2 regions of the Streptomyces sp. NPDC107765 genome follow, and region 2 is predicted to be linked to the other one. Evidence: riboswitches for the same ligand, from Rfam matches in the RefSeq annotation. Region 2 holds a riboswitch; the other holds the start of a gene.

Region 1 (7,504 bases), on a different contig from region 2:
CTTCCTGGTGTCCATGATTGCCACGGTGGCCTTCATCGCCGCCTATGTGGCCATCCCGATCGACAAGATCGTCTACATCTGGCCGATCGGCCACATCAGCGCGCTGAACTTCGCGCTCGGCCTGACGCTGGGTGCCGCCCTGTTCTGCATCGGCGCCGGCGCGGTCCACTGGGCCCGCACGCTGATGTCGGACGTGGAGGTCGCCGACGACCGCCACCCGATCGAGGCCAGCCCCGAGGTCAAGGCCAAGGTCCTGGCGGACTTCAAGGTGGGTGCCGAGGAGTCGGGATTCGGCCGCCGCAAGCTGATCCGCAACACGATGTTCGGTGCGCTGGCCCTGGTGCCGCTCTCCGGTGTCGTCCTGCTGCGTGACCTCGGGCCGCTGCCCGGGACGAAGCTGCGCACGACGAACTGGAAGAAGGGCGTTCGCCTCGTCAACCAGTCCACCAACCTCCCGCTGCGTCCCGAGGACATCGCGGTCGGCTCCCTGACCTTCGCCAAGCCCGAGGGCCTGGAGGAGGACCAGGAGGACTTCAACGAGAAGATCGCCAAGGACGCCCTGATGCTCGTGCGGATCCAGCCGCAGAACATCAAGGACAAGCAGGAACTCGCGTGGTCCCACGAGGGCATCGTGGCCTACTCGAAGATCTGCACCCACGTGGGTTGCCCGATCAGCCTGTACGAGCAGCAGACGCACCACGTGCTCTGCCCCTGCCACCAGTCGACGTTCGACCTCTCCGACGGCGGTCGGGTGATCTTCGGCCCGGCCGGACACGCCCTGCCGCAGCTGCACATCACGGTGAAGGACGGCTTCCTGGAGGCCGCCAGCGGTTTCGAGGAGCCCGTCGGCCCGAGCTTCTGGGAGCGCGGATGAGTAACGAAACAAGCGCGACCACCACGCGCCGCGGCCAGGCGCCGCGGGGCGAGCGGATCGCCGACTGGGCGGACGGCCGGCTGGGCATCTACAGCCTCGCCAAGTCCAACATGCGCAAGATCTTCCCGGACCACTGGTCCTTCATGCTGGGTGAGGTCGCGCTCTACAGCTTCATCATCATCATCCTGACCGGTGTCTACCTGACGCTGTTCTTCCACCCGAGCATGGCCGAGGTGACCTACCACGGGTCCTACGTGCCCATGCAGGGGATCCGGATGACCCAGGCCTTCGAGTCGACGCTGGACATCAGCTTCGACGTCCGGGGTGGTCTGCTCATCCGCCAGATCCACCACTGGGCGGCGCTGGTCTTCCTGGCCGCGATGATGGTCCACATGATGCGGGTGTTCTTCACCGGCGCCTTCCGCAAGCCGCGCGAGGTCAACTGGCTGTTCGGCTTCCTGCTGCTGGTGCTCGGCATGTTCACCGGCTTCACCGGCTACTCGCTCCCCGACGACCTGCTCTCCGGCACCGGCGTGCGGTTCATCGAGGGCGTCATCCTGGCGATGCCGCTGGTCGGTTCGTACCTGCAGATGTTCATCTTCGGCGGCGAGTTCCCCGGGCACGACATCATCCCGCGGTTCTTCACGGTGCACGTGCTGCTGCTTCCGGGCATCATGCTCGGCCTGCTGGTGGCGCACCTGATCCTGGTCTTCTACCACAAGCACACGCAGTTCCCGGGTGCCGGCAAGACCAACACCAACGTCGTCGGCATGCCGCTGCTGCCGGTCTACATGGCCAAGGCCGGAGGCTTCTTCTTCCTGGTCTTCGGCGTGATCTCGGTGATCGCCGCGGTCGCCAGCATCAACCCCGTGTGGGCCATAGGGCCGTACCGGCCGGACCAGGTCTCCACTGGTGCGCAGCCGGACTGGTACATGGGCTTCGCCGAGGGCCTGGTCCGTGTCATGCCGGGCTGGGAGTGGAACTTCTGGGGCCACACCATCAACTTCGGTGTGCTGATCCCGATCCTCCTCTTCCCGCTCGTCCTGGTCGCCATCGCGGTCTACCCGTTCGTCGAGTCCTGGGTCCGCGGTGACAAGCGCGAGCACCACATCCTGGACCGCCCGCGCAACGTGCCCACCCGCACCGGCTTCGGTGTGGCCTGGCTGATCGCGTACTTCGTGATGCTGATCGGTGGCGGCAACGACCTGTGGGCGACCCACTTCCACCTGTCGATCAACTCGATCACCTGGTTCGTCCGGATCGCGTTCTTCGTCGGGCCGGTGCTGGGCTTCATCGCCACCAAGCGGATCTGCCTGGGTCTGCAGCGGCGCGACAAGGACAAGGTGCTGCACGGCCGCGAGTCCGGCATCATCAAGCGCCTGCCGCACGGCGAGTTCATCGAGGTCCACGAGCCGCTCGACCAGGAGCAGCTGCACTTCCTGACGCAGCACGAGCAGCCCGAGCCGCTGGAGCTGGGCCCGGAGGTCGACGAGAACGGCGTCCGCCGCAAGATCAAGCGGTCGCAGAAGCTCCGCGCCAAGCTCTCCAAGAGCTACTACGGCGAGGACAACGTCATCCCCAAGCCCACGGTCGAGGAGTACAAGGAGATCACCAGCGGCCACGGCCACCACTGATCCCTTGCGCGCCTCGTAGCGCACCGTAGGTAGTACGCCACCCAGAGGGCCCCGTCCGCACGTCGGACGGGGCCCTCCGGCATATCGCCCCTCTCGATAGGGTGACGACATAAGCAGGACACAGACCAGGAGCGTGGACCATGAACGTTGTGACCCCGGTCGGCGGCGACAGCGTGGCGGCCCACACCTGGCCGGGCATCCTGAACGCCCTGCTCGACGGCCGCGACCTCACCGCCGACGACACCGCCTGGGCGATGGACCGGATCATGCGGGGCGAGGCCAGCGACGCCCAGATCGCCGGCTTCGCGGTGGCCCTGCGTGCCAAGGGCGAGACCGTCGCGGAGATCTCCGGCCTGGTCCGGACGATGTACGCGCACGCCCGGCTGATCGAGGTCCCGGGCCCCAGCGTCGACATCGTCGGCACCGGCGGCGACGGCGCCAAGACCGTCAACATCTCCACGATGTCCTCGATCGTCGTGGCCGGCACCGGAGCCAAGGTCGTCAAGCACGGCAACCGCGCCGCGTCCTCCGCCAGCGGCGCCTCCGACGTCCTGGAGAAGCTCGGCGTCAACCTCGACCTCACCCCGCAGCGGGTCACCGAGGTGGCCCAGGAGGCCGGCATCACCTTCTGCTTCGCGGTGAAGTTCCACCCCTCCCTCCGGCACGTCGCCAACGCCCGCGGCCAGCTCGGCATCCGCACCACGTTCAACGTGCTCGGCCCGCTGACCAACCCCGCCCGGGTGAAGGCCCAGGCGACCGGCGTCGCGGACGCCCGCATGGCGCCGATCCTGGCCGGCGTGCTCGCCGAACGCGGTTCGTCCGCCCTCGTCTTCCGCGGCGACGACGGCCTCGACGAACTGACCACGACGGCCACCTCCCGGGTCTGGATCGTGCGGGACGGCACGGTCCGCGAGGAGTCCTTCGACCCCCGCGACGTCGGCATCCCGCTCGTCCCCGTCGAGGCGCTGCGCGGCGCGGACGCCTCGTACAACGCGGACGTCGCCCGCCGGCTGCTGGACGGCGAGACCGGCCCGGTCCGTGACGCGGTGCTGCTGAACTCCGCGGCCGCGCTCGCCGCGCTGGAGCCGTCGGACGCCCCGCTGGCCGACCGCATCCGCCTCGGCATCGAGCAGGCCGCCGCGTCGATCGACTCGGGCGCGGCCAAGCGGGCGCTGGAGCGCTGGGTGGCCGCCAGCAACGCCTGAGCGGCCGGTGACGCAGGGTGTGACGCAGGGCTCAGTCCGTCATATGGACTGAGCCCTTGCGCGTAAATGCTCTTGTGGCATGATGCTGCGCAGGTCACGAGTGACAGCGACACAGGCCCCGGCCCGCTGTCCGGCAACCCTCCTTCCGTGGCGGGGTGCCCCGGGTGATGACCAGGCCGCAGGCAGCGAGGTCTGCGGCAAGCGCGGATCCCTCGCCAGGGATCCTGGTCCTCGAGGGAGAACTTCCGTGAATCAGCGAATGCGATAGGGCTCAACGGCCCCTTTTCCGCACCCTTTTTCCTTTTCACGCTGCGCCCCGCGCCGCGCGCTTCGGCACACCCGAAAGCGCCGCACGCGCCTCTGCCCCGCAGCGAATTCGCTTACGCCTCACGGGAGTTCGCCATGTCTGTTTCCGCCGTTGCCGCCGACCGTTCCGTCTGTGCCCCGCTGCCGGTCCTCGGCCGCGACGTCCTGGTCCCCCTCGTGACCGGCGGCGAGGTCGACTACGCCGCGCTGGACTACGCCGCCAGCGCCCCGGCCCTGCAGCGGGTCTGGGACGACGTGGCCGCCTACGCCCCCTACTACGGCAGCGTGCACCGCGGCGCCGGATACCTCTCGCAGCTCTCCACCGACCTCTTCGAGAACGCCCGCCGCACGATCGCCGACTTCCTCGGCTGCCGCACCGACGACCAACTGGTCTTCACCCGCTCCACCACCGACTCGCTGAACCTGCTCGCCGCCGTACTCCCGCAGAACACCCGGGTGTTCGTCTTCGAGACCGAGCACCACGCGTCGCTGCTGCCGTGGGAACAGCGCGCCGACCTGACGGTCACCTACCTCAACGCCCCGCGCACCCCGGAGCAGGCCGTCGCGACCCTGGAGCGCGCGCTCGCCGACCGCGAGCCGTACAGCCCGGCCCTGGTCTGCGTCACCGGCGCCTCCAACGTCACCGGCGAGCTGTGGCCGGTCCGCGAGCTGGCCGCCGCGGCGCATGCGCACGGCGCCCGGATCGTCCTCGACGCCGCGCAGCTCGCCCCGCACCACCCCGTCGACCTCGCCGAACTGGACGTCGACTGGGTCGCCTTCTCCGGCCACAAGCTGTACGCGCCGTTCGGCACCGGTGTCCTGGCCGGCCGCGCCGACTGGCTCCAGGACGCCGATCCGTACCTGGCGGGCGGCGGCGCCAGCCGCACGGTCTCGCGCCGCACCGACGGCGGCGTCGACGTCGAGTGGCACACCACGGCCGCCCGGCACGAGGCCGGCTCGCCCAACGTCATCGGCGCCTACGCCATCGCCTCCGCCTGCAAGGCGCTCACCGAGGCGGGCTTCGACACGCTCGTCGCCCGTGAGCAGGAGCTGATCGCGCGGGTCCGCGCGGGGCTGGCCGAGGTCCCCGAGGTGCGCGTCCTGTCCCTCTTCGGCGACGACGCCCCGCGCGTCGGCGTGCTCTCCTTCGTGGTGGACGGCTGGAACAGCTCCCACTTCGCGGCCGCGCTCTCCGCCGAGTACGGCATCGGCGTCCGCGACGGCCTCTTCTGCGCGCACCCGCTCGTCCGCACCCTGCTGGGCACCGACCCGCAGGACCCCGGCGAGTGCGGCGCCCCCGACGCGTCCCCCGGCGAGCGATCCCTCAACGCCATCCGCGTCTCCTTCGGCGCCGGCACCCCCGACGAACACGTCGACCGCTTCGTGCGCGCGGTCAGGGAACTCGTCTCCGACGGCGCCCGCTGGAACTACCGCACGGAGAACGGCCGTTGCGTACCGGCTGACGCCTGATCCCCACGTACCTGGCCGTCCCGCCGCGGTTGCTGGTCGCCGTTGCGCTTTGCGGCGCCCCGCACGTGGTTGTCTGCGGCGCCGCGGGAGTTGGTCGCCGTGGCGCCTGCGGCGGGCTGGGGTTGTGGTGGGTACGGTGACGGGCCTCCGGGGCCGGTGTTTGGGACTGCTGTCGCTTTACGTCCCAAACACCGGCCCCTCCGGCCCGTCCCCTCCCGTTGGGGGAGAGGAATGCGGTGCGTGGGGGCGGGCGTTGAGGCATGCAAGGGGACCTGGCTACCCCTACGGGACGGTCGAACAGATCCCGTAAGGGTTGCGAGGGCCCCCTGCAGGGCCTCAACTCGACGGGCTGGGGAGGGTATTCCCAACTACCCCACGACGCCAGGCACTTTCTGAACGAGGCCCGCCCCCACCGGCCTCCTAACTCCCACCAACGGGAGGGGACAGACCGGAGGACGAAGTCTGGAGGGCTGTCACCGCACTCGACACACAAACGCCCGCCGCTGGGGGTACCTCCCACGCCCTTTAGGCAGTGGGGGAGCAACGGCGAACAACACCCGCGGCGGGAGAGTCAGCTACGTGCGGGGCGCCGCAAAGCGCAACGGCGAACAACACCCGCGGCGGGACGGCCAAGTACGTGGGAGGCACCGCGAAGCGCAGCGCCCCGCGGCGGGACGGCCAAGTACGTGGGAGGCACCCCGAAGCGCAGCGCTACGCGTCGAGCCCGATCGCGAACGCGGCCTCCAGGTCGTGTTGCGAGTAGGTGCGGAAGGCGATGTGCGTCTCCGTGGAGGCGACGCCGGGGATCTTGCTGATGCGGCCGGGGATGACGTCGGCGAGGTCATCGTGCTTGGCGACGCGGACCATCGCGATCAGGTCGTGCGCGCCGGTGACGGAGTAGACCTCGCTGACCCCTTCCAGCGCGGCGATCTTCTCGGCGATCTCCGGGATCTGGTCCACGCTGGTCTTGATGAGCACGATCGACGTGATCACGGCTGGCTCTCTCCCTCATTCGCCCGGACGTTCCCGCTGGTGGATCCCACACTATCCCTCCGGTAGCGCAGCCATGCGTAGAGGAAGCCGAGGGCGAAGCCGATGACGTGGGCGAGGTAGGCGACGCCGGGGCCGTTGGGGTCGTCCTGGGCGGCCTGCCACTGGAGGAAGAACCAGAACAGCAGGACGACCCAGGCGGGGAAGCGCAGCGGGAGGAAGAAGAGGAAGGGGAAGACGCTGGTGACCCGGGCCCGGGGGAAGAGGTACAGGAAGGCGCCGAGAATGCCGGCGATCGAGCCGGAGGCGCCCACCAGCGTCTGTGCCGAGGCGGCGTGCGCGGCCGCGTAGCCGAGCAGCGCCAGGTATCCGATGATGAGGTAGAAGGCCGCGAACGGCAGCCGGCCCATCCGCGCCTCGGCCATGCCGCCGAAGACGTAGAGGAACAGCATGTTGCCGAGCAGGTGCAGCCAGCTGCCGTGCACGAACAGCGCGGAGAGCGGGGTGATCAGCGCCCGCAGGGAACCGCTCCACAGCTCCACGGGGACCACGCCCCACCGCTCGAAGTACGCGGACTGGGCCCGCAGCAGCGCGTCGCCGGTGCCGTAGGTCCGGTTCAGGCCCGAGGCGGGGCCGATCACGAAGACCGCACAGCACAGGGCGATCAGCACGTTCGTCAGCCGGGAGAACATCGCGGCCAGGGCCCGGGCCGGATGCGGCGGGCGGGGGAGCGGGCCGGAGGAGCGCGGCCGACGGAAGAAGAGCCGGGGGAGGAGAGGACGGGCGGAACGAGGAGCACGAGGAGAACGGGGAGACCGAGAAGAACGGGGAGAACGGGGTGGGGGAGCCGGCGCCGTCATGAGGTGATCATGGCGTAATGCGGGCAATCGGGGCAGAGTGCCTCGCCGCGTCCCGGCTCCCGGGCAGGGCCGCACCCGCCCCCCATCAGGCCGTAGGGTTGCAGGCAGTACTTTGCGTACTTCCGCAGTCCGACGGCGCACCGCGTGAACGGCGCAGCAGCAGAC
Region 2 (7,504 bases):
ACCTGCACACCGTCGTCGCCATCGACGCCTCCAACGGTTCGATCGCCGGGTTCACCGAACTCGTCATCCCCGGCAACGGCGCAGGTGACGGCCAGCACTACGGCACCGGTGTGCTGCCCGAGCACCGTGGACACGGCCTCGGCCGATGGATGAAGGCCGAGTCGATCCGACAGGCCCATAGGGACTATCCGGACCTCGGTGGCCTCCTGACCGACACCGCCGACAGCAACACGCACATGAGACAGATCAACGACGGTCTCGGCTACGCACCCACGCACACGACACACCAGCATCAGCTCGACCTTTAGGGCCGGCCAGGCGCCAGTACGCCAGTGCCGCCGCCCACACCACCACGAACAGGCCGACGATGACGAAGCCGGCATTGTCGAGGTTGGAGGAGATCCAGCCGGTCAGTGGGTCGTTGAGGCCGAGTTTGTCGTGGAGGACGGTGACCAGCTCGATGGTGCCGATGAAGAAGGCGACGGCGATGACCATCACGGCCACGGTGGCGATGACCCAGCCGACCTTGGCCAGGTCACCGTCGGCGATGGCGGCACCGGCGTACGAGCCGACGCCGGGCAGTGCGTAGTTCCGCTGCGGGCCGAAGGTCGGGGACGTGGCCGACGGCGGCAAGAATCGGCCAGCCGAACCACATGCCGCCAGATCAGGCGTATCAGAGCGAGCGGTGCAGCAGCCCCCGCATGGTGATGCGGTCACCGCGGAACCGGATGAACTCGAGGTCGACGGGCCGGCCATCGGACAGATGGGTCAGCCGCTCCAGCATCAGCACCGCCGCACCGCGCGGCGCCTGCAGCACGGCCGCCGAGTGCGCGTCGGCGTTGACCGCCTCCAGGGTGATCTCGGCGGTGCCGAGCGGCTGCCCGGTGAGCTCCTCCAGAAGCCGGAAGATGTCGGTGTTCTCCAGGTCGGCACCGAGCAGCCGCACGCCGATGTCCAGGGGGATGTATGTGAGATCCAGCGACAGCGGCAGCCCGCCGAGCCGTCGCAGCCGCTCCACGTACAGCACCTCGTTGCCGTCCGGCACGCCCAGCCGCTCTGCCACACAGGCGGGGGCCACGACCGGCCCGACGGTGCGGACCTCATTGCTGACCCTGCCGTGTTCGTGCAGAGTCTCGGCCAGGCCCTGCAGACGGTTCAGTGCGTGCGGGTATTTCTCGGCGACCACCACCGTGCCCACCCCCGGTACCCGCTCCACCAGCCCCTCGGCGCGCAGCAGATCCGGCGCCTGGCGCACGGTGTTGCGGCTGGCTCGGTAGTCGGCACACAGGGTCGCCTCGTGCGGCAGTGCCCCGTCCGGGAACGCTCCGCCGAGCACCTGCTGCCGCAGCAGGTCCGCGAGCTGCCGAGCCTGGTCCGCGCGCAGCCGCCGACGCCACGCGGCGGCCGCGGTCGGGCTCGTCGGGTCGGCACCCTGCTGTTGGCGGAGGCGTTGTGTGGAGGGCATGGCAGGGACCGTAACCGCGTTTGCCGACCAGGTGTGTTGCCGGAGTATTGCGCCATGCCGTATCGCCACGGCGGGGCTGTGACCTGCGTGGATGCGCATGTGGGACTCGTCGGCATCTCACCAGGTTCACCCCGACTCGTTTTTTCGTCCCACAGGTCGGGCAGGCTTTGACAACCATGTCCGAGGTCTGTCTAACTTACGCCGCAGATCGGTCATGAGCGTCAGCGACAAGCCCTGGCTTGCTGACCGGCAACCCTCGCGCCGCGGTGGGGTGCCCCAGGTGACGACCGGACCGGAAGACATTCGGTAAGCGCGAGGCCCCCAGGGGCCGGAACAGTGACGGTGATGCAATGTACGCAGCTTTCGGGACGGCCGCATGGCGGCGCCGTGGCTGCCTGTTGCTGTGCGCGAACCGGTCGGTCGATCTGCTTCGCGTCAACAGCGCGCTGTGTACCGGCACCGGCACAGGCACCTGTACCGGCTGTGTCTTCTGCCAAGGCTGACGGTCTTCTGAATCTCTGATGCCACCGCTGTCGCGGTGTGCGTCCTTCCTGCCCAGCCCCCGTTCCGCGTGCCCCGTGCGCATCGTCACGCAGAGTCCTGTCGGCTCTGCGGTGCCGTTGCCGTATCTGCGGTCCGGGGTGTCCCAATTCGCTGGAGCCCTCCATGAGTCAATCTCCTGGCGCTGCGGTATCCCTCGCCTCAGCGCCTCCTGCCGAGGAGACCCCCAAACCCTCCTCCGCGCCTCGTTCCGTACGACCCGCCGAGGCCGAACGGCCGGGTGCTGACACCGCCCCGCGGCCACTGTCAGCACAGCGGATCCTGCCGCTGCGCAGACCAGGCCGCTGGATCGCCACGGCGATCGTGCTGGTGCTGGTCGCCCAGATCGTCCACGGACTGGTGACCAACCCCTTCTATCAGTGGGACCGGTTCCAGTACTGGTTCCTGCGCCCGACGATCCTCGACGGTCTGCTCATCACCCTCGAAGTGACGGCGTGCAGCGCCGTGTTGGGTCTGCTCGGCGGCATCCTGGTCGCCATGGGCAGGCTCTCCCGGAGCCCGGTGCTGCGGGCGGTCAGCTGGACCTATACATGGCTGTTCCGTTCGGTTCCGCTGATCGTGGTGCTGCTGTTCCTCTACAACTTCAGCGCGCTGTACAAGACGCTGAGTCTCGGGGTTCCGTTCGGGCCTGCGTTCTTCACCTTCGACGAGTCCCGGCTCGCCACCGACATCGTCGTCGCGGTCGTCGGACTCAGCCTGAACGAGGCGGCGTACGCGTCCGAGGTGGTGCGGAGCGGCATCCTCGCGGTCGACCAGGGGCAGCACGAGGCGGCATCGGCACTCGGTCTGCCGAAGAGCTACCAGTTCACGAAGATCGTCTTTCCGCAGGCACTGCGCTCCATCACCCCGAACTACGTCAATCTCCTGATCAATCTCATCAAGAGCACCTCGCTCGTCTTCTACGTGTCCCTGCTCGATCTGTTCGGATCCGCGCAGAGCATGGGCAGCACCTACCCGGGTGACATCGTCCCGCTGCTGCTGGTCGCCACCGTCTGGTACCTGATCCTCACGAGTGCGGTCTCGATCGTCCAGTTCTACGTCGAGCGGTACTTCTCCCGGGGCGCGACGCGCATCCTTCCGCCGACGCCGTTGCAGAAGTTGCGGACGGGTCTGCGTGATCTGCGGGCCCGAGCCCGGAGGGAGGCGGCGATATGACCACCGAGACCATCAAGACCATCGAGACCACCGAGCTGAATGAGACCACCGACACCACCGAGATACGTCCGGCTGCCGTTGAGGTCCACGACGTGCACAAGTGGTACGGCGCTCACCGGGTGCTGGACGGCGTCGAGTTGACCGTGCGGCCGGGCGAGGTCACCGTGATTCTCGGGCCGTCCGGGTCCGGCAAGTCCACCCTGCTGCGGGTGATCAACCACCTGGAGAAGCCCGAGGTCGGGTACGTCAGCGTGAACGGCGAGCCGATCGGCGTACGCCGGTACGGTGAGAGGCTCAAGGAGCTGAGCGAACGGGTCATCCTGGCCCAGCGCAGCCGGATCGGCTTTGTCTTCCAGAACTTCAACCTCTTCCCGCACCTGACCGCGCTGGACAACGTGGCGGCGGCTCCCGTTGCCACGGGGAAGCTGACCAAGCCCCAGGCCCAGGAGCTGGCCCGCGAGCTGCTCGGCCGGGTGGGTCTGGCCGACAAGGTCGGCGCCTATCCGCGGCAGCTGTCCGGTGGCCAGCAGCAGAGAGTGGCCATCGCCCGCGCGCTCGCCCTGCGGCCGGGGGTCATCCTCTTCGACGAACCCACCTCGGCGCTCGATCCCGAACTGGTCGGCGAGGTGCTGGCCGTCATCAAGGACCTGGCCACCAGCGGCACCACCCTCATCATCGTCACCCACGAGATCGGCTTCGCCCGTGAGGTCGCCGACCAGGTTGTCTTCCTCGACGAGGGCCGGATCGTCGAACAGGGCCCGCCCACCGAGGTGTTGGACCACCCGAAACACGAGCGGACCAGGGACTTCCTGAGCAAGGTGCTCTGACCCCGCCGAACACGCAACACGTCACCACAACCACTCACCGAACAAGGACCACCATGCGCACCCCCAGCCTTCGCAGCAGACTCCTCCGCGGCCTTACGGCGGGCACCGCCGTCACCACCCTCGCCATCGGCCTCGCCGCCTGCGGAGGCAACAGCGAAGCGGCCGGCAATTCCGGCAAGTCCTCCGGGACGGTCACCGTGGGCGCCCTTTCCAACGGGGCCGCCAAGGAGACCGACCTCAAGGTCTCCGAGGTCAAGTCCATCAGCGCCAAGCTGCCCAAGTCGATCGCCAAGAAGGGCAAGCTGGTCATCGGCGTCGGTGCCCTGCCCACCGGCTCCGTGCCGATTCAGTACGTGGGGGATGACCAGAAGACCCTCACCGGATCCGAGCCCGACTTCGGTCGACTGGTGGCCGCGGTCCTCGGCCTCAAGCCCGAGCTGAAGAACTCGACTTGGGAGAACCTCTTCGTCGGCATCGACAGCGGCAAGGTCGACGCGGCCTTTTCCAACGTCACCGACACCGAGGAACGCAAGAAGAAGTACGAGTTTGCCACCTACCGGCAGGACAACCTCGGGTTCGAGGTGCCCAAGAAGAGCGCCTGGAACTTCGACGGCGACTACAAGAACCTGGCCGGCAAGACGGTCTCGGTGAGCCGGGGCACCAACCAGGAGAAGGTCCTGCTGGAGTGGAAGGCGAAGCTGAAGAAGGAGAACAAGGACCTCACCGTCAAGTACTACCCGGACAACAACAGCGTCTACCTGGCGCTGAACAGCGGGAAGGTCGATGCCCACTTCGGCCCCAATCCCAGCATCGCCTACCACACCACCCACACGGCGAACACCCCCAACGCGACCCGTAGCGCCGGCAAGTACTCCGGCGCCGGCGCGAAGCTCCAGGGACTGATCGCCGCGACGGCGAAGAAGGGCAGCGGGCTGGCCGAGCCGGTCTCCGAGGCCATCAACTACCTGATCAAGCACGGCCAGTACGCCAAGTGGCTGGCCGCCTGGAACCTCTCCAACGAGGCCGTCAAGACCTCCCAGGTCAACCCGCCCGGCCTGCCGCTCGACAACTCCTGATCAACGCTCGCACGGGCGACTGCCGCCCGGGACCGCCCGGGGACTCCGGCGTCATGTCGGAGTCCCCGGGCGCGCCGCCTCCCCATGCCTGCCCTCCGCCAGGAATTCCACGGATGCCATGGAGCGTTCCCACCACCATGTCCACCAGCGTCTCCCCTTCCCCTGCCCACAGCTCGTCCGAACCGCACCTCCTCGACAACGCTGTCTGGGCGGCGCTGGCCGGCCCGCACGCCGGGTTCGCCGACCGCGTCGGCCAAGCTGCCCGCTATCCCCTGGACGTGTGCCCCTTCACCGCCCTCGCCGACCCGGCCGACCCGGGGGCCTGGGACGACCTGACCGCGCTGGTCGGCACGGACACCGTCACCGCCGTTACGGGAGCGCAGGCCGTCCCCGATGGATGGGAGATCGTGGAAAGAGGGCAGGGTGTCCAACTGGTCGACACCGGGCTACGCGCCGAACCCGCCCCCGAAGCGGTGCGGCTCGGGCTCGACGACATCCCCGAGATCCTGGACCTGATCGCCCTGACCAAGCCGGGTCCCTTCCTGCCCCGCACCGTCGAACTCGGCACCTACCTCGGTCTCCGGCATCGCGGACGGCTCATCGCGGTGGCCGGGGAACGCGTGCATCCGCCGGGCTGGACGGAGATCAGTGCCGTTTGCACCCATCCGGCACACCGTGGGCAGGGGCTGGCCACGCGACTGGTCCGGGCGGTGGCGGCCGGGATCAGGGAACGCAGGGAGACCCCCTTCCTCCACACCCACGCAAGCAACACCACCGCCATCCGCCTCTACGAGTCGATCGGCTTCACCCTGCGCCGCCGTACGAACTTCCTGCTGGTGCGCACCCCGGGCCGCCATCCGGCACCGACGCCTTGAACAGGCAGCCGCAGTGCCCGACAACGCCATGCCCCACCACGCCCAGACGCTGAAGGGAATCGACATGGTCACCTCCGAGGAACGCCCCGCCCGATCCTCAACGGCCCTTGCCGCCGCAAACGTTGCCGCAACGACCGTTGCGTCCGACGACATACTTCGCAGCACCCTGCGGCGCCACGAAGCCGGAGTCACCGTGATCACCGTCCCGGGTCCGGCTGGCTTCACGGCCACCTCCTTCACCTCCGTTTCCCTGCGGCCACTCCGCCGACGGATCGGTGCGAGCGTCGGCTGCATGCTGATGAGCCCGCACGATGGTGGAATCAACCGAGACGTCCCAATCGATTTCACCCTGCGCGTCGGCGGCGGCTTGAACCTGCTGGAGCGACCGAGTGCGCCTCCGGGCTCCAGGGAAGCTTCGAGAGTGAGGTCGCCGTACATGGCCGAGAGGATCATGTGCGGCGAGTCCAGGGGATCGTCCGCCCGCCCGGGTTGTCCAGTACGACGACCGGTGGCCAGCCCGGTCCTGCAAGCCGGGCGGCATCGCCTACCACCACATCTCGGATACCTGCATCGCGCCGTTTACGTACTTCATCCCGTGCGGGGTACGCGAGGCCGTCTACCTCAACTAGGGCCTGTTCATGCAGCTCAGGCCCAGGTGCGGGAGCACAGCACCAGGCGGTAGCCGTCCGGGTCGGTGATCGTCACACCGTGCTCGTCCCAGTACGGGTTGTGCGCCGGAACGCGGGTACCGCCGGCCGCGACCAGGCGGTCGATCAGGGACTCGTCCGCCGGCTTGCCGAGGTAGACGACGAACAGGTCGTCCACCGTCGGGGTCGGCTCCAGCGGCCGCTCCGGATCGTGCGTCAGCTCGAAATGCCAGGCGGCGCCGGGCGGGCCGACCATCAGCAGGTCGTGCTCGCCCGGCATGCGCTCGGTCGTGCGCCACAGGACGGCCAGGCCGAGGCCGTGCACGTAGAAGCGTTCGGCGGCGGCGAGGTCCCGCGAGGGCCGGGCCACCCGGACCGGGACGGTGGAGTCGATCACGCCGAGACCTCCAGGGCAGCCCGCCAGACGGGGCTGTCGACGTAGTGGTTGTCGAACCGCTCCGCGGAGGCGGCGATCTCCTTCGCGTCGGCCTCGCCACGCATCACCCGGCCGAGCAGGCGCAGGTAGTCGAACCGGTCCATGCCCGGCGTGAACACGAACAGCACGTCCGCCTCACAGCCCGGCGCCGCGGCGAAGGCGTGCGGGGTGTGGGGCGGCACGGCCAGGAAGTCGCCTGCCTCCAGGACGGTGACCTCCTCGCCCACCAGTACCTGGAGGGACCCGCTGATCACGAAGAACAGCTCCGTCGCCTTGGTGTGGAAGTGGGCGGGTGCCCCCACGGCGCCGTGGGCGAACGTGGACCGGTAGCTGGTGAAGCCGTCCGCGGTGCTGTCCGAGTCGGCGAGCAGCGTCATCACACTGCTGGGGTCGGCACAGGTCTCCGCCTCGGCGTGACGGGTCAGTACCGGCCGTCCGCCGGTCACTGTGCTCTTCATGTCG

The links. Region 2 has a riboswitch for S-adenosylmethionine ahead of ACZ7MX_RS39095 (amino acid ABC transporter permease). Riboswitches for the same ligand answer to the same signal wherever they lie in the genome.
Region 1: another riboswitch for S-adenosylmethionine. It lies ahead of ACZ7MX_RS37450 (aminotransferase class V-fold PLP-dependent enzyme); the one in region 2 lies ahead of ACZ7MX_RS39095 (amino acid ABC transporter permease).

Annotation. Positions count from the first base shown of each region.
Region 1 is NZ_JBVKBL010000024.1:85,724-93,227, forward strand. Features, by position in the region: gene qcrA (cytochrome bc1 complex Rieske iron-sulfur subunit) at 1-874, shown strand, start outside; gene qcrB (cytochrome bc1 complex cytochrome b subunit) at 871-2,508, shown strand; gene trpD (anthranilate phosphoribosyltransferase) at 2,649-3,713, shown strand; SAM riboswitch class IV at 3,806-3,923, shown strand; gene ACZ7MX_RS37450 (aminotransferase class V-fold PLP-dependent enzyme) at 4,116-5,489, shown strand; gene ACZ7MX_RS37455 (Lrp/AsnC family transcriptional regulator) at 6,201-6,482, opposite strand; gene ACZ7MX_RS37460 (rhomboid family intramembrane serine protease) at 6,479-7,171, opposite strand.
Region 2 is NZ_JBVKBL010000029.1:9,633-17,136, forward strand. Features, by position in the region: gene ACZ7MX_RS39080 (GNAT family N-acetyltransferase) at 1-308, shown strand, start outside; partial or broken gene ACZ7MX_RS39085 (HoxN/HupN/NixA family nickel/cobalt transporter) at 247-507, opposite strand; gene ACZ7MX_RS39090 (GntR family transcriptional regulator) at 674-1,465, opposite strand; SAM riboswitch class IV at 1,676-1,784, shown strand; gene ACZ7MX_RS39095 (amino acid ABC transporter permease) at 2,132-3,181, shown strand; gene ACZ7MX_RS39100 (amino acid ABC transporter ATP-binding protein) at 3,244-4,008, shown strand; gene ACZ7MX_RS39105 (ABC transporter substrate-binding protein) at 4,062-5,084, shown strand; gene ACZ7MX_RS39110 (GNAT family N-acetyltransferase) at 5,222-5,959, shown strand; partial or broken gene ACZ7MX_RS39115 (Tn3 family transposase) at 6,403-6,588, shown strand; gene ACZ7MX_RS39120 (VOC family protein) at 6,605-7,003, opposite strand; gene ACZ7MX_RS39125 (cupin domain-containing protein) at 7,000-7,500, opposite strand.